DNA from 4 places in the Streptomyces sp. MNU89 genome. Region 3 is predicted to be linked to each of the others. Evidence: riboswitches for the same ligand, from Rfam matches in the RefSeq annotation. Region 3 holds a riboswitch; each other region holds the start of a gene.
What was found. A riboswitch is a leader RNA that binds a small molecule or an ion and turns the genes downstream of it on or off. The one in region 3 is predicted to bind cobalamin.
Positions count from the first base shown of each region.

Region 1: another riboswitch for cobalamin. It lies ahead of E4N63_RS25670 (cobalamin biosynthesis protein); the one in region 3 lies ahead of E4N63_RS07815 (ABC transporter substrate-binding protein).
Region 2: another riboswitch for cobalamin. It lies ahead of cbiE (precorrin-6y C5,15-methyltransferase (decarboxylating) subunit CbiE); the one in region 3 lies ahead of E4N63_RS07815 (ABC transporter substrate-binding protein).
Region 4: another riboswitch for cobalamin. It lies ahead of E4N63_RS00825 (energy-coupling factor ABC transporter permease); the one in region 3 lies ahead of E4N63_RS07815 (ABC transporter substrate-binding protein).

Region 1 is NZ_JAJKLL010000001.1:6,011,478-6,017,013, reverse strand. Features, by position in the region: gene E4N63_RS25680 (inorganic phosphate transporter) at 1-1,179, shown strand, start outside; gene E4N63_RS25675 (hypothetical protein) at 1,205-1,450, shown strand; cobalamin riboswitch at 1,787-1,914, shown strand; gene E4N63_RS25670 (cobalamin biosynthesis protein) at 2,231-3,154, shown strand; gene E4N63_RS25665 (cobyric acid synthase) at 3,151-4,746, shown strand; gene E4N63_RS25660 (putative cobaltochelatase) at 4,988-5,536, shown strand, end outside.
Region 2 is NZ_JAJKLL010000001.1:767,472-773,007, forward strand. Features, by position in the region: gene cobM (precorrin-4 C(11)-methyltransferase) at 1-548, opposite strand, end outside; gene cbiE (precorrin-6y C5,15-methyltransferase (decarboxylating) subunit CbiE) at 643-2,001, opposite strand; cobalamin riboswitch at 2,057-2,182, opposite strand; gene E4N63_RS03355 (ATP-binding protein) at 2,671-4,317, shown strand; gene E4N63_RS03360 (roadblock/LC7 domain-containing protein) at 4,342-4,752, shown strand; gene E4N63_RS03365 (DUF742 domain-containing protein) at 4,749-5,111, shown strand; gene E4N63_RS03370 (ATP/GTP-binding protein) at 5,089-5,536, shown strand, end outside.
Region 3 is NZ_JAJKLL010000001.1:1,827,742-1,833,277, forward strand. Features, by position in the region: gene E4N63_RS07800 ((2Fe-2S) ferredoxin domain-containing protein) at 171-536, opposite strand; cobalamin riboswitch at 636-759, opposite strand; partial or broken gene E4N63_RS07805 (hypothetical protein) at 813-1,364, opposite strand; gene E4N63_RS07810 (hypothetical protein) at 1,326-1,472, shown strand; cobalamin riboswitch at 1,527-1,711, shown strand; gene E4N63_RS07815 (ABC transporter substrate-binding protein) at 1,741-2,784, shown strand; gene E4N63_RS07820 (FecCD family ABC transporter permease) at 2,781-3,896, shown strand; gene E4N63_RS07825 (ABC transporter ATP-binding protein) at 3,893-4,711, shown strand; gene E4N63_RS31440 (glycoside hydrolase family 11 protein) at 4,712-5,014, opposite strand; gene E4N63_RS07835 (lytic polysaccharide monooxygenase) at 5,384-5,536, opposite strand, start outside.
Region 4 is NZ_JAJKLL010000001.1:172,252-177,787, forward strand. Features, by position in the region: gene E4N63_RS00810 (transposase) at 9-1,247, shown strand; gene cbiQ (cobalt ECF transporter T component CbiQ) at 1,283-2,032, opposite strand; gene E4N63_RS00820 (energy-coupling factor ABC transporter substrate-binding protein) at 2,039-2,569, opposite strand; gene E4N63_RS00825 (energy-coupling factor ABC transporter permease) at 2,566-3,273, opposite strand; cobalamin riboswitch at 3,302-3,494, opposite strand; gene E4N63_RS00830 (hypothetical protein) at 3,728-3,928, shown strand; gene E4N63_RS00835 (SH3 domain-containing protein) at 4,062-4,475, opposite strand; gene E4N63_RS00840 (hypothetical protein) at 4,601-5,536, opposite strand, start outside.

The DNA of each region.
Region 1 (5,536 bases), 4.2 Mb from region 3:
ACGACCATCTCCACCGGGGCCCTGAAGCCCAGGACAGCAGTGGCGATGTCGGCGGTCCTCAACCTCGTCGGCGCGTTCCTGTCCGTGGAGGTCGCCAAGACCATCTCCGGCGGCATCGTCGACGAGAGTGGTATCCGCCCAGAAGTGATCTTCGCCGGGCTCGTCGGCGCGATCATGTGGAATCTGCTGACCTGGCTGGTGGGCCTCCCCTCCAGCTCGTCGCACGCCCTCTACGGCGGTCTGATCGGCGCCACCCTCTTCTCCGCCGGCATCGGGGCCATCCACCTCGACGTCGTCCTCTCGAAGGTGCTGCTGCCTGCCCTGGCCGCGCCGATCGTCGCGGGACTCGCGGCGATGGCCGCCACCCGGCTCACCTACCGGCTCACCCGCGGACGCGACGAGCGGGACACCGCCAAGGGCTACCGCTCCGGGCAGATCGCCTCGGCCGCCCTGGTCTCCCTCGCCCACGGCACCAACGACGCCCAGAAGACCATGGGTGTGATGACCCTCGCGCTCATCACCGGCGGTGTGCTCGCGCCCGACGCCGGTCCGCCGTTCTGGGTCATCACCTCGGCCGGTGTCGCCATCGCCCTCGGCACGTACCTCGGCGGCTGGCGCATCATCCGCACCATGGGCCGGGGCCTCACCGACATCCAGCCGCCGCAGGGCTTCTCCGCCCAGACCGGCGCCGCGACCGTCATCCTCGCCTCCTCCCACCTGGGCTTCGGCCTCTCCACCACGCAGGTGTCCTCCGGCGCGATCATGGGCTCCGGCCTGGGCCGCAAGGGCGGCGTGGTGCGCTGGTCGACCGCGACCCGCATGTTCGTCGCCTGGGGCCTGACCCTGCCGGCCGCCGGCCTCGTCGCCGGGCTGGCCGCCCTGCTGGCCGGGCGCGGCACCTGGGGCGTCACCGCGGTCGCCGTCATGGCCGTCGCGGGCAGCGCGTGGATCTGGGTGAAGTCGCGCCAGGAGAAGGTCGACCACAGCAATGTGAACGACGTTCCCGCCCCGCACGCCGATCCGGAGCACGAGGACATCGTCGCCGACGTCGTCGCCTCCCTCTCCCCGCCGCCCACCGACTCCGTGCTGGAGGCGGCCGCCCACGACGGCGAGGCCGGTTCCCCGCGCTCCGCGTCCCCGGCGTCCCAGTCCGCGGCGTCCAAGGCCACCGTCGTCTGACGGCTCAGGTAGAAGGAAGAACCGTATGAACATCGACTGGGCAGCACTCGGCCAGGTCTCCGTGGTCAGCCTCGTGGCGACCGTCGCCATCGTCGGCGTCTTCACCCTGGGCATCGTCGGCACCTCCGCCCGGCGGCACCCGCAGGCGGACGGCGCGGAGGGCGCCACGGTCACCGAGGCGCCGACCGCCCTGGCGCGCACCCTCGCCACGGTGTGCTTCGCGGTCTCCGCGGCGGTCGTGGCGTACGGGATCTATCTGATCGTCGCCTGACGGTCTCCCGCACCGCCCGCACCGCCCGCGTCGAACGGGCGGCGGTACAGCGGCACCCGGGCCCGCCGCCCGGACAGCGCGTGACGCGTGCTGCCGGGTGGCGGGCCCTGCCCGCGCCCCTTCCGCCCGCCCCGCCCTGCCCGTCCGCGGCCGCCCGCCCCCGTCCCTCTCCCGCCCGGCTCGCCCCGTCCCGTGCGCCCCTCCCGTCCCGGCACCGGACGGCGTACGCACCGCGCGCCCCGGTGTGGCACTCCGCACACTGATCCCCCGCAGGTCAAGGGCGAGTTGACGGGCGTTCCCGGGCGTGGTGGACTGCCGGGGCCAAACGGCGGCAGGAGAGGAAGCCGGTGCGAATCCGGCGCGGTCCCGCCACTGTCACCGGGGAGCGCACCCCACCCACGTCACGGCCCGTTCCGACGGGCGGGAAGACCGGGGCCCGCGCCGATCCGGGAGCCAGGAGACTCTCACCGCCGGTCACGTCGAACCAGGGCGCGGACCCTGAGTGAGGACAAACGCGATGCCCGGCTGCCGCCGCAGTACGCCCTGCCGTCGAACGCCCCGTGGCCGAACGGCCCGCGGGCGGGCACCCTCCCTCCGCTCCCGGCGGCCCCGCCGCCCCGTCCCCCTCCGAGGCGTGACGGCGGTCTGAGCCGATGCGTGCCGAAGACGCCGCCGGGGCCTCCGCGCCCCGGACACCCGCGCCCCGACACCCGCTCTCCCCGCTCCGCGGACGCCGTCCTCGCCGCCGGTACGGCGCTCGGCTTCCTCGCCGACCTCCTTCTGGCCGATCCCCGGCGCGGCCACCCCGTCGCCGCGTTCGGGCGGGCCGCGACGGCCGCCGAGCGGCTGCTGTGGCGCGACCACCGGGGCGCCGGGGCGCTGTACACCGCCCTGTGCGCCGGCGGCACGGTGGCCGCGGCCGCCGGCCTCTCCCACGCCGTACGCCGCTCCCCCGCCGCCTCCGGAGCGCTGACCGCCGCCGTCACCTGGGCCGTGCTGGGCGGTACGTCGCTCGGCCGTGAGGCGCGGGCCGTCGGCGCCGCGCTGGAGGCCGGTGACCTGGCACGGGCGCGCGAACGGCTGCCGGGTCTCTGCGGGCGGGACCCGCGGTCGCTGGACGCACAGCAGATCGCCCGCGCGGTCGTGGAGTCCGTCGCGGAGAACACCTCAGACGCGGTCGTCGGGGCGCTGGTGTGGGGTGCCGCCGCCGGGGTGCCCGGCCTGGCCGGCTTCCGCGCGGTCAACACCCTCGACGCGATGGCCGGCCACAAGTCGCCGCGACTGCGCCGGTTCGGCTGGGCCCCGGCCCGGCTGGACGACGTGGCGGGCTTCCCCGGGTCCCGGCTCACCGCCGCGCTGGCCGTGCTCGCCGGCCCGGACCCGCAGGGTGCCCTGCGGGTGCTCCGGTCCGACGCCCGGCGCCACCCGAGCCCCAACGCCGGTCCGGTGGAGGCGGCGTTCGCGGGGGCCCTCGGCGTACGGCTGGGCGGCACGCTGGCGTACGGCGGCCGGGTCGAACACCGGCCCGTGCTGGGGGCCGGCAACCGCCCGGTGGAGCCGCGCGACATCGAGCGTGCGGTGCGCCTCTCGCGCCGGGTCGGCGCGCTGGCGCTGGTGGTGTGCGCCGGCGGACGGCTGGCGTACGGGGCGCTCCGGGGCGCGACGGCCGTCTCCCGGCCGCCCGCCGGAGAGGGGCGGGGATGACCGGCACCCACGGCGGCACCGCCCGGACCGGCGGCGGCCTGCTCGTCGCGGGGACCACCTCCGACGCCGGCAAGAGCGTCGTCACCGCCGGGATCTGCCGGTGGCTGGCCCGCAAGGGCGTCTCCGTGGCCCCGTTCAAGGCGCAGAACATGTCGCTGAACTCGTTCGTGACGCCCGAGGGGGCCGAGATCGGCCGCGCGCAGGCCATGCAGGCGCAGGCGGCGTGGGTGGAGCCGTCGGCGCTGATGAACCCGGTGCTGCTCAAGCCCGGCGGCGATCGCAGCAGCCAGGTCGTGGTGCTCGGCAAACCGGCCGGCGAGCTGAGCGCCCGGGGCTACTTCGCGGCCGGCCCGGGGACCGGGGGCGCCCCGAGCGCGAACCGCCGGGAGGCGCTGCTCCCCGTCGTCCTCGACTGCTACGAGCGGCTGCGCGCCCGGTACGACGCGGTGATCTGCGAGGGCGCGGGCAGCCCGGCGGAGATCAATCTGCGCCGGCACGACATCGTCAACATGGGGCTCGCGCGGGCGGCCGGACTGCCGGCCGTGGTGGTCGGCGACATCGACCGGGGCGGGGTGTTCGCGTCCTTCTTCGGCACCACCGCCCTGCTGAGCCGCGCCGACCAGGCGCTGGTCGCGGGCTATGTGGTGAACAAGTTCCGCGGTGACGCGTCACTGCTGGAGCCGGGGCTGGACATGCTGCGCGGGCTGACGGGGCGGCAGGTGCTGGGCGTCCTGCCGTACGCGCACGGCCTGGGCATCGACGAGGAGGACGGGCTGCGGCTCTCGCTGCGCGGCGCGGTGCGCGAGTCCGCCGCCGGGCCGCCGTGCGGCGAGGAGGTGCTGCGGATCGCCGTGGCGGCCGTGCCGCTGATGTCCAACTTCACGGACGTCGACGCGCTGGCCGCCGAACCCGGCGTCCTGGTGCGCTTCGCCGACCGGCCGGAGGAGCTGGCCGACGCCGATCTCGTCGTCCTCCCGGGCACCCGCGGCACCGTGCGGGCGCTGGCCTGGCTGCGCGAACGGGGGCTCGCCGAGGCCGTCGCGCGCCGGGCGGCGGAGGGGCGGCCGGTGCTCGGGATCTGCGGCGGCTACCAGATGCTGGGCGAGCGCATCGAGGACGAGGTCGAGTCGCGGGCCGGGGCGGTGGACGGGCTCGGACTGCTGCCGCTGCGGGTGCGCTTCGCGGTGGAGAAGACCCTGGCACGGCCGGCGGGCGAGGCCCTGGGCGAGCCGGTGGCGGGCTACGAGATCCACCACGGCGTGTCCGACGTGGCGGACTCCGCCGAGCCGTTCATGACCGACGGCCGGGGCCGGGCCCTGGACGGCTGCCGGGCGGGCTCCGTCTGGGGCACGCACTGGCACGGCTCACTGGAGAGCGACGCCTTCCGGCGGGCGTTCCTGCGCCGGGTGGCGCGGGACGCCGGGCGCCGCTTCGTCCCGGCGCCGGACACGGCTTTCGGGGAGCTGCGCGAGGAGCAGCTCGACCGGCTGGGGGATCTGATCGAGGAGCACGCCGACACCGGGGCGCTGCTGCGGCTGATCGAGGAGGGAGCGCCGCCGGACCTGCCGTTCGTACCGCCGGGCGCGCCGTGAGCGCGGCTGTCCGTACGCCGCCGGGCGCGCCTGCCGTGAGCGTGCGGTCCGGCGCGCCGTCCCGCCGAGTACCGCCCCGGCCGTCCGGGCCGCGGAGGCGGACACCTGACCGATTTCCGAGGGTTCCACCGGAGGGCACCGCATGAACGACACCGTCACGAGCGCCGCCGTCACGAGCGGCACGGCCGGCGCCGTGTCCCGCTCCCCCGATCCGCACTACCCGTTCACCGCGATCGTCGGCATGGACGACCTGCGGTTGGGCCTGCTGCTGAACGCGGTGTCCCCCGCCGTGGGCGGGGTGCTCGTCCGCGGGGAGAAGGGCACCGCCAAGTCGACCGCCGTGCGCGCGCTGTCGGCGCTGCTGCCGCCGGTCGCCGTGGTGCCGGGCTGCCGCTTCTCCTGCGATCCGCAGGCACCGGACGGCGCCTGCCCCGACGGCCCGCACCCCGCGGGGCCGGGGACGGAGCGGCCGGCCCGGATGGTCGAACTGCCGGTCGGCGCCTCGGAGGACCGCCTCGCCGGCGCGCTCGACATCGAACGCGCCCTGTCGGAGGGGAAGAAGGCGTTCGAGCCGGGGCTGCTCGCGGAGGCCCACCGCGGCGTGCTCTACGTCGACGAGGTCAATCTGCTCCACGACCATCTGGTGGACCTGCTGCTGGACGCCGCCGCCATGGGCGCCTCCTATGTGGAGCGCGAGGGGGTCTCCGTACGGCACGCCTCGCGTTTCCTGCTGGTCGGCACGATGAACCCGGAAGAGGGCGAACTGCGGCCGCAGTTGCTCGACCGGTTC
Region 2 (5,536 bases), 1.1 Mb from region 3:
GCTCCGTAGTGCGGCAGCAGTTCGGCGACGACCCGGTCCGCGTAGCGGGCGGCCAGGTGCAGTACGAGCAGCGCTCGGCTGCGTCCCAGGGTGGCCAGGTCCTCGCCGTCCGGCATCGGGGTGGCCTGCTGGGCGACGCGGGTGAGGATCACGGTCTGGCCGACGGCCGGCACGGTCAGCTCCCGTCCCAGCGCCGCGGCCGCCGCGGCGAACGCCGGTACGCCGGGCACCACCTCGTACGGCACGCCGGCCGCGTCCAGCCGCCGCATCTGCTCCGCGACCGCGCTGAACACCGAGGGGTCCCCGGAGTGCAGCCGGGCCACGTCGTGGCCCGCGCGGTGCGCGTCCGCCAGCTCCGCCGTGATCTGGTCCAGGTTCAGCCGCGCCGTGTCCACGAGCCGCGCGTCCGGCGGGCAGGCGGCGAGCAGTTCGCGCGGCACCAGGCTGCCCGCGTACAGGCAGACGGCGCACGACTCCAGCAGCCGCTGCCCGCGCACGGTGATCAGGTCGGCGGCGCCGGGACCGGCACCGATGAAGTACACCGTCATCGTTCTTCTCCTCGGTCCGGCCTCCCGGCCGGCATGCGCTCCGCGGACGCCGGCCCCGCCGGTGGCCGCCCTGCTGACGTTCGGTCCGCCCGCGTCACTCCGCCGGCGCCCGCTGTTCCTCCGCCCGCTGTTCCTCCGGCCCCCGCTTCCCCGGCTTGGTCACCGCCCACTGCGTGACCGGCATCGCCTGCCGCCAGCCGGTGAACCCGCCGACCGGTACGGCGCGGGAGACGGCGATCCGCACCAGCTCCCCGCCGTGCCGGCGGTACCACTCCGCCAGCAGTGCCTCGGACTCCAGCGTCACCGTGTTGGCGACCAGCCGCCCTCCGGCGGGCAGCGCCGCCCAGCACGCCTCCAGCAGTCCGGGGGCGGTGAGCCCGCCACCGACGAACACCGCGTCGGGCGGCCCGAGTCCGGTCCCCCGCCCGTCCGCGGGTCTTCCGTCCGCGGGCCCGTCCGCGAGTCCGTCCAGGGCCTCCGGGGCGGCCCCGGTGACCACCCGCAGCGCGGGCACCCCGAGCCGCTCCGCGTTACGCCGGATGCGCGCGGCCCGTACGGGGTCGCGCTCCACGCTCACCGCGCGGCAGCCGCGTCCGGCGCGCATCCACTCGACCGCGATGCTGCCGGAGCCGCCGCCGATGTCCCACAGCAGTTCGCCCGGTGCCGGGGCGAGCGCGGCCAGCGTGGCCGCCCGCACACGGCGCTTGGTGAGCTGCCCGTCGTGCTCGTACGCCTCGTCCGGGAGCCCCGGGACCGCGGACAGCCGGTGGCCGCCCGGCCCGGGCCGGCACTCGACGGCGACGACGTTCAGCGGATCGCCCGGCGGATGCGGCCAGCCGGCGGCGGTGCCCTCGAACCGGCGTTCCCGCGCGCCGCCGCCCAGCTGTTCGAGCACGGTCATCCGGCTCGGCCCGTAGCCGCGGTCGCACAGCAGTGCCGCCACCTCACCCGGGGTCCCGGCGCCCGCGCTCAGGACGAGCAGCCGCCGGCGCGCGTGCAGGGCGGCGGCCAGAGCGGCGGCGGGCCGGCCCACCAGGCTGACCACCTCGGTGTCCTCCACCGCCCAGCCCAGCCGGGCACAGGCGTACGACACCGAGGAGGCGTGGGGCAGCACCCGCAGCCGCTCCGCGCCGACGGCCGCGGCCAGGGTCCGCCCGATGCCGTGGAACATCGGGTCGCCGCTGGCCAGGACGGCCACCCGCCGCCCGGCGTGCTCGGCGAGCAGCCGGGGCACGGCGGGGCGCAGCGGTGACGGCCAGGGCACCCGTTCCGCCGTGCAGCCGGGCGGCAGCAGGGCGAGCTGGCGGGGGCCGCCGATGACGGTCCCGGCGCGGTGCAGCGCCTCCCGGGCGTCCCGCCCGAGCCCGTCCCAGCCGTCGGCGCCGATGCCGACCACGGTGACGGTGTCCGGCGTGCGGCCCGCGCCGGGGCACGGCACGTCGTCGTCGCTCATCGCGAACCTCTTCCTGGGGTGTCCTCGCCCCGGGTGCGGCGGATCGGCGACGGGCCAGTCTCCTGGCTGCCGGATCGGCGCTCGCCCCGGCCTTCCGGCCCGCGGGGGCCGTGGCTCGGATGGGGTTCGCTCCCCGGTCACAGTGGCGGGACCGCGCCGGATTCGCACCGGCTTCCTGGTTCCCGTCGCCTCGTTGGGCAGCATCCTCCCGCATCGGTGCGGGCGGGTGTGCGACGGCCTCCGTTCTTCTGTGCGACACCCGCTCTGAGCTGCGATATTAAGAAATGCATGGCTTATACATGGGTCTATGCTCCGTCCCGTGGACCCGAGACTCCCGCCGTTCCGGCCTCCCTCCCCGCCCGTTTCCCGGCCACGGGCGCCCGCGTCGGCCCGGCCGGGCCTGCCCGGCGTACCCCTCGAATCGATGTGCCCGGTGCCGTACCGCGCACAACGGGCCCGCGGCGGCGGCCCCGGCCGGTAGAAAGAGGGCCGCGGAGCGCCGCCCGGCGGCTCCGGGCCCCGCCGTCCGCGGCACGGCGGCGCCCGGACGCCAGGACGGCCGGGCGGCCGGACGACGCGGCCGCCGCCCGGCGGCAGACCTCATACCGGGGGCCTCGCCCCGCGTGCGGGCCTCCGTCATCCGCCGTCCGTCCCTTCCCAAGGTGTGCCATGGTTCGACCCTCGATCGCTTCCTCCACGTTCCGCCGCCGCTTCGTCCGCCCGGCCGCGATGCTCCTGGCCGCCGTCGCGGTCACGGACCCGTGGGCGCTGGGCGGGGTGGGCGCCGGCTGGGCCGTGGCCTGCCACGTCCTCACCGCGGCCCTGCTGGTCGGTCTCTTCGAGCGGCTGCAGAGCGCGCTGCGCGCCTGCGAGCGCGAGACGCTGGCCGCACGGGAGGAGGCCGCACGGCACGACACCGAGTGGCGTGAGTTCTGCACCCACCAGGACGCCCGGCGGGAGGAAACGGTCCGGCACCTCGCCGACGTCCGGCTCCCCGCCGCCCTGGCGGGCGAACCGGTACCGGTCCCGCAGCCCGCGGAGAGCCACCCGGGCACGGCCCGGGAGTACGAGCGGGTGCTGGCGGCCGCCACCGCCGCCGTGCGGACCGTCCGCGAACGGGAGGAGTCGCTGCGCCTGGTCGTCGTGGCCCTCGCCCGCCGGGTGCAGGCGTCCTCGCACCGCATCCAGGAGGAGATGGCCGCCCTGGAGGCCCGCCACTCCGCCCACCCGGACGTCCTGGAGGCGAGCATGCGCGGCGACCACGCCGCCGCGCAGCAGGCCCGGATCGCGCAGAGTCTCGCGGTGCTGTGCGGCGAGTGGCCGGGGCAGCAGTGGCAGAAGCCGCACGCGCTGGTGGACGTGGTTCGCGCGGGGGCCTCCCGGATCGTGTCCTACCAGCGCGTCAAGGTCTGCGGCGACCAGGACATCGCGGCGGTGGCGACCGTCGTGGAACCCCTGGTGCACGTCGTGGCGGAGCTCCTCGCCAACGCCACCCAGTGTGCGCCGCCGACCACCCACGTCGAGGTGACCGTCCGCACCGTGACCCGCGGCGCCGTCATCGAGATCGACGACGCCGGTCTCGGCATGGACGAGTACGCCCTCGAACAGGCGCGGGAGATCGCCGCCGGGCGCCGGCTGCTGGGCTTCGCCGACCTCGGCGAGATCCCGCAGACGGGGCTCGCGGTCGTCGGCCGGTACGCCGAGCGGCACCGGCTCAAGGTCGACCTGCTGCCCTCCCCGTACGGCGGGGTCCGCGCGGTGGTCCTGGTGCCGGGCACCCTGCTGCAGACCCTGGAGCCGCCCGCCGTGCCCGCCTCCCGGCGCCCCTCGGCCGGCGAGACCGCGCACGCCGGGGGCGGCACCGTGCCGGCCGGCGCGACGGCCGTCGCCGGCACCGTCCCCGTACCGCCGTCCGCCGCCACGGGCGGTCCGGGACTGCCCCAGCGGCGCTCCAGCCGCCACCGCGCCGCCGTCCCGCCCCTGTCCGAGCTGACCGGTACCGGAAAGCTGCCCCTCCCCGCCGCCGCCCTCCCCGAGCGGGCCGGGGCCTGGATGGGTGCCCTCTTCGCCGGCAGCCGCGCGGGCACCGCCCGGACACGGGCGGCGGAAACGGAGGACGCGGCGGAGACGAGCGGGACGGCCGGGACGGCGGAAGCGGCCGGGACCGGGGTGGAGACCCCGGAGCCGGGGCCGTCCGCCGCGCCCCGGAGGCCCGTGGCAGCGCGTGGGCGCCTCCGGCCCCGGCGCCGCCCCCGGCCTGCCCGGCCACGACGGCACCCCCGGCCGCGACGGCCGCCCGCACCGCGACGACGATGACGCCGAAGGACACCTCACATGACGATGCATCAGATGAAGAGCCCGGCCGGCCGCGACTGGATGGTGGCGGACGTCGCCTCCGTCTCCGGTGTCCGGCACGTGGTGGTGCTCAGCACCGACGGCCTGCTGATGGCCCGTTCCGAGGGGACCGGACGGGACAGCGCCGACCGGCTCGCGGCCGCCTGCTCCGGTCTGCAGTCCCTCGCCAAGGGCCTCGGACGGGAGTTCGGCACCGGCAGCAAGGCCGTGATACAGCAAATGGTCGAATTCGACGGCGGCTTCCTCTTCATGGTCGCCGCCGGGCAGGGCTCGTATCTGGCCGTCGTCACCGACGCCGCGGTCGACCCGCAGCTGATCGCCCAGCAGATGCGCATCCAGGTCAACCGCATCGGCAGCCATCTGTCCAGCCCGCCGCGGCAAGGCGCCGTCTCATGACGGCCCCCGGGGAGTATCTGGACACCCCCCTGCGGCCCTATGTGCTCACCGGCGGACGGGCCCGCCCCAGCCGCAACACGGTCGCGCTCGACACCCTGCTCGTGGCCTCCGCGCGGGAACAGGACCTGCCCGTCTCCGCCAGCCGCCAGGAACGCGCCCTGGTACGGATGTGCGGTCGGCTGCTGTCCCTGGCGGAGGCGTCGGCGCACCTCGGGCTGCCGGTGAGCACCGTGACCGTCCTGGCCTCGGACCTCGTCGACTCGGGCCACCTCACCGCGCGCACCGGTATCCCCCCGGCCGCCCGCACGGACCGCGATCTGCTCCAGGAGGTGCTCGATGGTCTCCGCAAGCTCCGCTGACCCCCGCCTGGCCGCGGGGCGCGCCCTCCCGCCCGGCGAGCGGTATCTGCCCGACACCGTGGAGCGGGCGGTGAAGCTCCTGGTCGTCGGCGCGTTCGGGGTCGGCAAGACGACCCTGATCGGCTCGGTCAGCGAGATCACACCGCTGCGCACCGAGGAGGTCATGACGGAGGAGAGCGCCGGCGTCGACGACCTCGCCGGCCTGGCCGGCAAGACCACCACGACCGTGGCGATGGACTTCGGCCGCATCACCCTCAACCCCGGCCTCGTGCTCTACCTCTTCGGCACCCCCGGCCAGCGGAGGTTCTGGGACCTGTGGGAGGGGCTGGCCGAGGGGGCGCTGGGGGTGCTGGTGATGGTCGACACCCGCCGTCTGGAGGACAGCTTCGAGGTGCTGGAGCAACTGGAGCTGCGCGGCCTGCCGT
Region 3 (5,536 bases):
AAGGGCACGGCACCAGACGATTCGCCAGCTGGCCTTTCACCACCGTCAGAGCTGGATCCGGGCCCACCCGTCCGTCGCACGACGGCAAGGTCATCGTCGTCTTCCCCGGCCCGCACCATCCCGCCCGCTGCGTCGTCCCGCTGCCTCTGAGCCGTAGCGCTCGCCGGTGCTCAGGAAGCCGTGCGGCGGCGCGGCGGGGTGAAGGTGTGCAGGTCGAGGATGTCCGGGCGGGACGCGACGCCGGGGCCGCCCGCCCGTACCCAGGCGGCGATGTCCTCCGTCGCGTCCGGGTCGTTGACCAGGCCCAGCCACACCGGACGGGCTCCGGCGGCCCGGCCCGCGGAGGAGGGCTGTACGACGACGACGTTCGCCTGGTCGCACACGTCCAGGCAGGCGGAGATGCGCACAGGCGCCTCGGTACGCAGGCGTGCGGTTTGTGCCGCATGGTCCACACCGGTCACCTTGGCGGTGCCGCAGCAGCAGTCCCGGCACACGACGACCCGGCACGGCACTCCGCCGGCCGGTCGCGCATCCACCTCGGCGCCGAACGCCTCGCCGCCCCTTGTCTCGGGCACGCCGAACCACCCTCTCTCCGGGGAGATCCGCCCCGGTGTCCTTCGAGGAGGCGACGACGTGAGTCTCCTGGCTCTCGGGTCGCAGCTCGCCCCGGCCTTCCCACCCTCACGGGGCCGTGGCACGTACGGGGTTCGCTCACCGATCACAGTGGCGGGACCGCGCCGGATTCGCACCGGCTTCCTCGGACCGTCGTCGCCCTGTCGCCGGTCATCATCCCATCGACCGGCCGGCCCGGATCATTCGGGCTCATGAGCGTGCGGACTCGTAGCGGGCGGCTCGGCCGGGCGTTCCCGGCCGCCGTCGTGGCCGGAGGCCACCACGATGAGCAGCCCCACCACGACGGCCCCGGCGACCATCCGGCCGACGGCCCGCACCAACCAGCCCGGCACCGACACGCCCTCGCGGCGCGTCGGTGCGCCCAGTCGCTCGGCCCGCCGGGCGGGACGCAGCAGGCGCAGCACGGCGACGGGAAGTTGCAGCAGCCCCGGCACGGTGCGCGGCCACTCGCCGTACCAGATTGGTGCCGTACAGCAGGGTGTGCCACACGCTCAGGACGTGGACGACGATGACGAAGTGCGGTGCCAGCGTTCCAGGACCTGCCGGGAGACCGGCAGCCGGGCGGGGCGGGGCCCAGACGGCAACAGGCCGAGCATGACCGTGCCCCGGGCCCACAGCAGACCGGACCGGCCGAACGCCTGGCTGAGCAGGTACATCCAGTACGTGCCGCAGTGTCGCCAAGGTGACCGGGATTGCCGAGGCGACGTCCGCGCGGTCGAGTTGCGGCGGATGTGGAGGAGGCGGGGTTCGGCCGGGTGGAGATCTTCGGTGGCTTCGACGGCCGCCCCTACGACGAGAACGCCGAGCGGCTGGTGCTGCGGGCGGTCCGCGAGGCGTGAGGGCCGGGCAGGGGCGCTCGGGCGGTTTCGCACGCCCTTTTGGCCGCTTCTCGCCAGACCGTAGTATCGGCGGGTCATCACCGCGACGGGAGACAGGAAGCCGGTGCGAGTCCGGCACGGTCCCGCCACTGTGACCGGGGAGTGCACCCCTTTACACGCCACTGCGTCCACGGCGCGGGAAGGCAGGGGGAGGCGTCGATCCGGGAGTCAGGACACTGGCCTGTCGCGGGCCCGATCCGAGGAGCGCGGACTCCCCAGGAGGCTTCACGTGTACGACGGTACGCCCCGTCCCCCGCTGTCCACCTCTGCCCACAAGCGGCATGCCCTGCGTGCGACGGCCGCTGCCGTCGCCCTGTCGGCGGCCCTGCTGACCGCCGGCTGCGGCTCGCCGCAGGACACCGCCGAGGACGCCAAGGCAACGGCCTCGCCGGCCGCGGGCTTCCCCGTCACCGTCGACAACTGCGGTGTGAAGACGACGTACGACAAGCCGCCTTCCCGCGTTGTCACCATCCACCAGCACCCGGCGGAACTCATGCTCGCCCTCGGCCTGCAGGATCGTATGGTCGGCACCGCCTTCCCCGACTCGGCGGTCCTGCCCGAGCTGGAGAAGGACTACAAGGCGATCCCCCAGCTGGCGAGGAAGGAACCGTCGTTCGAGACGATCCTGGAAGCCGAGCCCGACCTCGTCTACGGCGGCTACGGCAGCGCCTTCGCCGAGAACGAGGGCCGCTCCCGCAAGGCGTTCGCCGACGCCGGTATCGACACCCACCTCAACCGCGAATACTGCGGGAAGAGGCGGGTGACGATGAAGGACACCTACGACGAGATCCGCACCATCGGCCGGATCTTCGGCGTCCCGGAGCGGGCCGGCGAACTGATCGCCGACCTCACCGACCGCGTCGACAAGGCCGCCACCAAGGTCGAGGACGAACCCGGGACGCGCGTCTTCGTCTACGACAGCGGCGACAAGACCGCCTTCACCGCGGGCGGCAAGAGCCTGGGCACCGAACTGATCCGGCTGGCCGGCGGCAGGAACGTCTTCGCCGACCTCGACGACGTCTTCGGGGACGTCTCCTGGGAGCAGGTCGTCGCGCGCAAGCCCGAAGTCATCGCCGTCTACGACTACGCCGACGCCGGGAGTGTCGAGCAGAAGAAGAAGTTCCTGCTCTCCCAGCCCGCCCTGAAGGACGTGCCCGCCGTCAGGAACAAGCGGTTCGTCGTCCTGCCGCTGACCGCGACACTGGTCGGCATCCGCTCGGCCCACGCGGTCGAGGACCTGGCCCGCGGTATCCATCCCGAGAGCTTCGCGTGACGGCCCCGGTCGTCGAGGCCGGCACCGAGCAGACCGTGCGACGACGGCGAGAGGGCGACAGGCGGGCGGGCCGGGCCGGTCTCACCGTCACCCTCGTCGTCCTGGCCGTCACCCTGGGGGTCTCCGCCACCGCGGGCTTGGCCATCGGGTCTGTGCAGGTGCCGCCCGGCCAGGTGTGGGGCATCGTGACGCACGCGCTGGGCGCCGACTGGACGGAACCGGACTGGTCGCGGGCGCGGGAGACGATCGTGCTGGACGTACGCGCCCCGCGCGTGCTTCTGGGGGCCGTGGCCGGCGCCGGACTGGCGGTCGTGGGAACCGCTCTACAGGCCCTGATCCGCAACCCGCTCGCCGAGCCCTACCTCCTCGGCGTCTCCTCCGGGGCGTCCCTGGGCGCCGTGGTGGTGATCGTGTTCGGGGTGACGTGGCTCGGGCCGTTGTCGCTGTCGGCTGCCGCCTTCGCGGGCGCGCTCGGCGCGCTGCTGCTCGTGTACACCACCGCCCGCACCGGCGGCCGGATCACCTCAACCCGGCTGGTCCTGTCCGGTGTGGCCGTCGCCGCTGTGCTCACCGCCGTACTGGACCTACTGCTGCTCACCACCGACCGGGGCAACGAGGCCCGCGCGGTCCTCGCCTGGACCCTCGGCGGCCTCGGCGGCGTCAACTGGGACACCCTGTGGCTGCCCGGCGCCGCCTTGGCCCTGGGCATCGCCGTCCTCATGGTCCAGGCCCGCAACCTGAACCTCCTGCTCGCCGGCGAGGAGGCCGCGACCACGATGGGGCTGGACGTGGCACGCTTCCGCGCCCGCATGTTCGTCCTGCTCTCCCTCGTCACCGGCATCCTCGTCGCGGCGTGCGGACCGATCGGCTTCGTCGGCCTGATGCTGCCGCACATCGTCCGCCTCGCCGTCGGCGGCGACCACCGACGCGTCCTGCCGACAGCGGCCCTCGGCGGCGCGGTCTTCCTCATCTGGGCCGACATCGCCGCCCGCGTCGTCGCCGCGCCCATGGAGATCCCCGTCGGCGTGCTCACCGCCCTGTGCGGCGGCCCGTTCTTCCTGTGGCTGATGCGCCGCGACGCCCGCCGGAACACCGACCGAGGAGGGGCATGACCGGCACCGAACTCGTCATCGACACGGTCACCCTCACCGCCGGCGCGCACCGCCTGGTCGAGGACGTCTCCCTGACCGCCCGGCCCGGAGAGGTCATCGGCCTGGTCGGACCGAACGGCAGCGGCAAGTCCAGCCTGCTGCGCGCCGTCTACCGCGTTCTGCGCCCCGCGACCGGCCACGTGGGTGTCGACGGCACCGACGCCTGGTCGCTGCCCGTGCGGCAACTGGCCCGGACGGTGGCCGCGGTGGTGCAGGAGTCGGGCGCCGAGTTCGACCTCTCGGTGCGTGAGGTCGTGGCGATGGGCCGCACCCCGCACAAGCGGCTGCTCGACGGGGACACCGCCGAGGACGCCGAGCTGATCCGGTCGGCGCTCGCCGCAGTGGACGCCACCGACCTGGCCCACCGCTCCTTCGACCGGCTTTCCGGCGGCGAGCGCCAGCGTGTGCTCATCGCCCGCGCGCTGGCCCAGCAGCCGTCCCTGCTTGTCCTGGACGAGCCCACCAACCACCTCGACGTCCGTCACCAGTTGGAGGTCCTGGGCACCTTGCGGCGGCTGTCCGCGACGGCCCTGGTGGCCCTGCACGACCTCAACCTGGCTGCGTACTACTGCGACCGCCTCTACGTCATGCGCGACGGTAGGGTCACCGCCTCGGGCCCACCCGCCGACGTCCTCACGCCCCACCTGCTGGCCGGCGTCTACGGCGTGGCGAGCGAGGTCACCATCCATCCGCGCACGGGTGCCCCTCAGGTGACCTTCCTCCCCGGAGCACCGTCCCTGGCCACTGGAGTCGAGGCGGACCACTCCGTCTCGTGATCACAGACGGGCCCCGCAAGCGGGGTGCCACTTCACGGTTCTGCGACCCCCGGTGGCCCAGCCGTTGCCGGCCACGAAGTTCCCGCAGTCGTTCCAGACGACGGTGTAATGGCCGGCGTCGCCGAGCGCCATGGAGACCGTTCCGACACCATCCGTCCAGAAATGGCAGTAACAGCCGCCTGCATGCCGTTCTGCGGCGTGGTGATGGTCTCGGCGGCCTGGGCGGTGCCGGATGGCAGCAGCGAGCCGGCGGCGGCGAGGGTCGGACCACCTGCGCGGGTCAGGAAGCTCCTGCGGTCCAATCGGGGTAAGTGAGGCGTGTTCCGGGAGGGGGTTTCATCCCTGGGCATGAGGTCTCCGGGAATTGTCGGGCGGCCGGGAAAGGCCGGGGCGGCGCGGGTACGCCGCCGGGCGGCGCGATACGCCCCGGTGGGCTGACGGTGCCGGGAATTCTCCCTGGCCGTTGAGTGCCGGAGTCGTACGACGAGACGGTGGACGGCCGGCTGCCGTGCGCCTGCCGCGCGCGATCCGGTGTGTTCTCACCAGGAACGCAGGGAGCCCCGTCGGGGCAGGGTGACCACATGGGTCCCCTGCCCCGACGGGGCTCGGTCGGCCGGGCGGCGGGTTACCGGCGCCCGGCAGCGGCCGGTGCCGTGCGCGGCGCCCTCCGGCTCAGCCGAAGTTCACGTCACTGCACCACATGTAGGCCTGGTCGAGGTGCGAGGCCTGCCAGATCACGAACACGATGTGGTGTCCGCTGTAGCCGGAGGTGTTGACGTTGAAGCTGATGTCCTGCGCCGGGGCGAAGCGGCCGGTCTGCGTGAT
Region 4 (5,536 bases), 1.7 Mb from region 3:
GTCGCCTCATGTTTGACGTCGTGACGACAGCGAATCGGCAGACGGGAGACGCTGGGCGCGCCCGGTACACGTACCGGCTTCGCGTGTCGTCGGCCGCCCGGACGGCGCTGCTCGCCGAGTGGGACCGCTGCCGCTGGGTGTGGAGCGAGTGCGTGGCCAAGTCCCGTGCCGTGCACGCCCACAACCGGGCGCACCCCCAGGGCAAGTCGACGTGCGGCCCGGCGCAGCTCGACACGATGCTGACCGGGGCCCGCGCCCAACTGCCGTGGCTCCGCGACGGTGCCTCGGTGCCGCAGCAGCAGATCATCCGGGACTTCGCCACGTCCCGCTCCAAGGCGTTGAAGGACATCGACAAGCGGCTGCCCATGCGGCAGCGCGCCGGGATGCCGCGGCACAAGAAGAAGCGCGAGGCGCTCCCCACACCGAACTACACCGTGCGGGGATTCCGGTTGAAGGACGGCCGCCTCCACCTCGCGGGCGGCATCGTCCTGACGGTGGTGTGGTCCCGCGAGCTGCCCGCCACACCCTCCTCGGTGCGCGTGTACCGCGACGCGGCGGGGCACTGGTACGCCTCCTTCGTCGTCGCCACCGAGGCCCAGCCGCTCCCCGCCACGGGCCGTGTGCTCGGTGTCGACTGGGGCGTCAGGGAGACCGCCACCACCACGAGTGACGCCCACGACCTGCCGCACGCCCAACACGGCTGGAACGCCGCGCACAAGCTCGCCCGCTACCAGCGGATGATGGCCCGCCGTAAGCCCGCAGGCGGGCAGGCCGCGTCCAAGGGCTACCACGAGGCGAAGCGGCAGACCGCCAGGCTGTACAGGAAGGTCGCCCGGCAGCGGCAGGACACCGCCCGCAAGTGGGCCAAGCGCGTGGTGACCGACCACGATGCCATCGCAGTTGAGGACTTCCGGCCGAAGTTCCTCGCCAAGACCACCATGGCCCGCAAGGCGGCGGACGCCGCGGTCGGCGCCACCAAGACGGCCCTGATCGAGATGGGCCGCAAGCACGGGCGCGACATCCGCCTCGTGCACCCCGCGCACACCACCATGGACTGCGCGTCGTGCGGAGCGAGAACCAAGCACGCACTGCCCCGTTCGGAACGCACCTACACCTGCACCACGTGCGGAGCCGTGTCCCCCAGGGACAAGAACTCCGCCCGCGTGATGCTCGTCCGGGCTGGTCTCAACCCGGCTGGTGCCGAGGGCACAAGACCTGCGGGAGCGCCGCTCCCGGAGGCGGCCTGAGCCAGGAATCCCCTTCCTGCGGGGAGGGGAGGACGTCAAAACAGCTGCCTTTCGAGGACGAGGGTGGCCGCCGCCAGCGCGGCGAGCAGCAGGACGGAGCCGGTGACGAAGCGCCGGGACACGGGGGCACCGGTGACGAGGACACGGAGCGTCCCGTCGTAGCCGCGGCCCGCGAGTCCGTCCTGCATCCGCGCGGCGCGCGAGAAGGCGCGCAGGAAGACCGTCGCCCCCTGCCCGGCCAGCGAGCGCCAGGCGGCGGCGCGCGTGGTGTGGCCGAGGCGCGCTGCCTGGGCCTGCCGCACCTGCGCGAGGGTGTCCAGCAACAGGAAGGTGATGCGGTAGGTCACCAGCGCGACGTCGGTCACGGCGGGGGGCACGCCGGCCCGGGTGAGACGCGGCAGCAGATCCGACAGCGGTGTGGTGAAGGCGAACAGCAGGACGCCCAGCGAGGCGGCCGAGGTGCGCAGCAGCAGCTGCCCGGCCTGCGCGGGGCCGTCCGGTGCGAGGGACAGCAGGCCGCGCTCCCCGCCCAGTTGGACGAGGAGCGGCAGCGCGCCGGTGACGCAGAAGCCGAGCGGCACCCGGTACGCCCGCCAGAGCCGGCGCGGCGGCACCCGGGCCGGGCCGAGCAGTGCGGTGAGCGCGGCGGCGGCGATGAGCGGCGCGCCCGGCCAGGGCGGCAGGCTCACCGCCAGGACGGTCAGGCCGAGGGCGAGGACCGCCTTGTCCAGGGGGTGGCGGCGGCGCCAGCAACTGCTGTGCGCCGCCGCGTCGATGGGCAGCACGCGGGACTACGCGGCCGGGCGGCCGCCGGGACCGGACGGCCCCCCGCCACCCCGTTCGCCGGACGCGGGCGCCGGGGTGTCCCCGGCAACGTCCGGGGCCCCGCCGGCCGGTGGCGCCTCCGCGGCCGCCCTCGCGTCAGGGGCCGCACCTCCCACGGAGTCCCCGGTACCCGCCGTCTCGGCCTTGCCCGCCGCGGCCGTGCCGGGACCGGCCGTTCCCGGCGTTCTCGCGGCGGCCCGTGCCTCCCCCTGCCGGCGTCCTCGGCGCAGCCCGAGGCAGTAGGCCAGCACCCCGGCGCCGATCGCGGCCTGGAGGGCGAAGAGCGCCGACTCCACTTCCGCCGACGGGGGTTCGTAGAGCGGGGCGAACCAGGGTTCGTAGCCCGGCCGGAGTTCCTCGACCGCCGTCTCGGCCTGCGCGTCACTGCCGGTGAAGGGCTCCTCCATGCCGTCGCCGAGTCCCAGGACGAGCGGGAGGGCGGCCAGGACGGCGACAACGGCCAGCAGCAGCAGGTTGGTCCGGGTGTTCCGGCTCATCGGGTCACCGCCTCCTGGGACCGCTCCGGCCGGCGGCCGCCGGCGGCCGTCCGCACGCCGAGCCGGGCCAGGATGGTCCCGTCGGCCTGGCTCAGCAGCCGGATCACCAGCACGGTGAGGATGCCCTCGCTGACGGCGAGGGGGATCTGGGTGACGGCGAAGACGGAGCCGAACTTGGCCAGGGCACCGGGCAGTCCGGTGGCCGGGTCCGGGAACGCCAGAGCGAGCTGGACACTGGTGACGCAGTAGGTGCTCAGATCGGCGGTGAAGGCACCGGCGAACACGGCGGCGGCGAGCGGCGCGCCGAGTCCCCTCACCAGCCGGTAGGCGGCGTACCCGGCCCACGGGCCCACCACGGCCATGGAGAAGACGTTGGCGCCCAGGGTGGTGAGCCCGCCGTGCGCCAGCAGCAGGGCCTGGAAGAGCAGGGTGATGGTGCCGAGCACCGCCATGACCGGCGGCCGGAACAGGATGGCACCGAGCCCGGTGCCGGTGGGGTGTGAGCAACTTCCCGTGACGGAGGGGATCTTCAGCGCGGACAGGACGAAGGTGAAGGCACCGGAGGCACCGAGCAGCAGGGTGTTCTCCGGATTCTTCCTCACCTCGCGGCTCAGCGACCGTACGCCGTGGAGAACGAAGGGGGCGGCGGCGGCGCTCCAGGCGACCGCGTGCCAGGGGGGCAGGTAGCCCTCGGCTATATGCATGGGAAAGCGGACCTCTCCAGCACCTCGTGGATGGACGACGCGCCCTGGCCGGTCTCCTGGCTTACGGGTCATGCCGCCCGGACTCCGCCTTCCCGGGTGCCGCGGCGCTCCGCGGCATCCCAGTGGCTCCCAGAGGGTGGAACCGGACTTCCCGATCACAGTGGCGAGGGCCGCACCGGTTCTTCACCGGTTTCCCGTGCACCAAGGCCCTGTGACAGTAGTGCGCCGCGCGTGAGGAGGACAAGCCGATCACCCTGCGGTACATCCCACACCGGACGGCGCACGGAAGCACGGCGGCACCCGGCTCCGAGGTTCGGGGCGCCGGGGCAGCGGGGGCGCCGGCGCCCTTCGAACGGGCGGCAGCCGGAGGGATCCGCCCCGTTTCACGCTCTTTGCCCCGGATACCCGTCCGGCGTCGGCGGGCCCTGCCCGCACTACCGAGGAGGTGACGGCCATGCCGGAGCCCGGCAGCAAGAAGTACGACCGGAAACGGGCGAAGCTGCGCAAGGAGGCCGAGGACAGCGGAGTGCCCGACCAGCAGGCCACCAAGGCGGCGGACAAGACCCTCCAGAAGGACCCGTCCATGCGCAGCCGGGGCCCGCGGACCACGCGCGGCATCGGACCCAAGGGGGAACGGCCGGAGAGCCTCGGCTGACGGCCGCGGACCCGGCGGCGGACAGCCGCGGGCGGCACCGCGGCGGCCAGCGGAACGGCGGCGGGCCCGGTCCCGGCGGACTGCCTCCGCCGGGACCGGGCCCTTTCTCACACCCGGGTGTGAAGAGGTGCGGTCACCCCTTCGCCATACGGGCCTTCCTGCTGTTGGTCAGCGGGTGGTGGTGACGGTCGACGTCCTTGCACCACTTCACATAACCGTGAACGTGCACGTACTTCCCGCTCACCCAGGCTTCCTTGTGCCGCAGGTGGTACCAGATGGGGTCGCCGTGGATCAGCTGGGCGCGCACCTTGCACTTGATGCCGACCTTGTCATGCCGGTGGAGCTGGCCCACCACCGAGGAGTCGGTGCTGGGGTACTGCCGCTCGTTGAGCGTCCCGGCCTTGACGACCCCGTACGGCTTGTGCGGATGGTTCTGCGAGTCGGCCTGGACGGATGTCGCGCCGAGCAGCGAACCGCCGACCAGAACGGCCGAGGCGGCGGCACCGGCCGCGAGTCCCGCGGAGCGGGACCTGAGCGTGTGGAACATGGGCAACTCCTGTTCTGCCAGGAATGTGACAAGGCGTCGCTTTCCGTTCGCACCGGGCATGAAACCAAAAAGGGGGCAAGGTCCCCCTCGGGGGCGATACCGGTCAACACCCGGGCGACGTCTCGTCACCAACCCGTAAGCAGAACGTGGTTGAGAAAGAGCGCTGTCGCCGCTTGGAGCAGCAGCCAGCGGCGGTGGTGGCGGGCCGGGAGGAGGGCGGCGGCCGGGAGGAGCCAGAGGGCGAAGGGCAGCCAGATCCGTTCCGTCTCGGCCTTGCTCATCCCGGAGAGGTCGGCCGCCGCGATCATGCAGAGGCCCGCGAGGGCGAGGAGCACGACACCGCAGGCGTCCAGCGAGCGCCCCGACCGCAGCCGGCGGACCGTCTCGGCGGTGCCGGCCAGGGCGCGGCGCAGCCCGGCGACGGAAGCGGCCCCGGCGATGATCACGGCGTTGGCTAGGTTGCCGAAGAACCAGTAGCTGTACGGGCGGATCCGGGCCACCCCCTGGTAGTAGCGGGTGACCAGCAGGTCGTAGCCCTCGTACCACCAGAAGCCGGCGGCGGTGAACGCGGCGGTGACGGCGGCCACGCCGGCGAGTGCGGGGAGCAGGGGGCGCACGGTCCGGCCGTGCAGCAGGACGGCGGTCGCGGGGATCACCATCAGCACCAGCCCGTACGAGAGATGGACGGTGAGGCCGAGCAGCAGCCCTGCGGCCAGCGCGGTGGCCGCCGGACGGCGTGCCGCCGGACGGCACGCCAGAGCGAGCAGGGCGATCCCCCAGGCGGCGACGGCCGAGAAGTAGGCGTCCGCGGAGACGCCCGCCCACACCGCCGCCGGGGCGAGCACGGCGAACGGCGCGGCCCGGCGCGCCCACCGCTCCCCCGCCACGGCACGCAGCGTCACCAGGACGGCCGCGGCGGCCGAGCTGCCCGCGATCAGCACCCACACGGCGGCCCAGGCGCCGCCGCCGAGCCCGATGCGGTCGAGGCCGACGAAGGTGAGCACGGCGCCCGGCGGGTGGCCCGCCACATGGGCGGGCCAGTAGTCGGGCGAGGTGAGCAG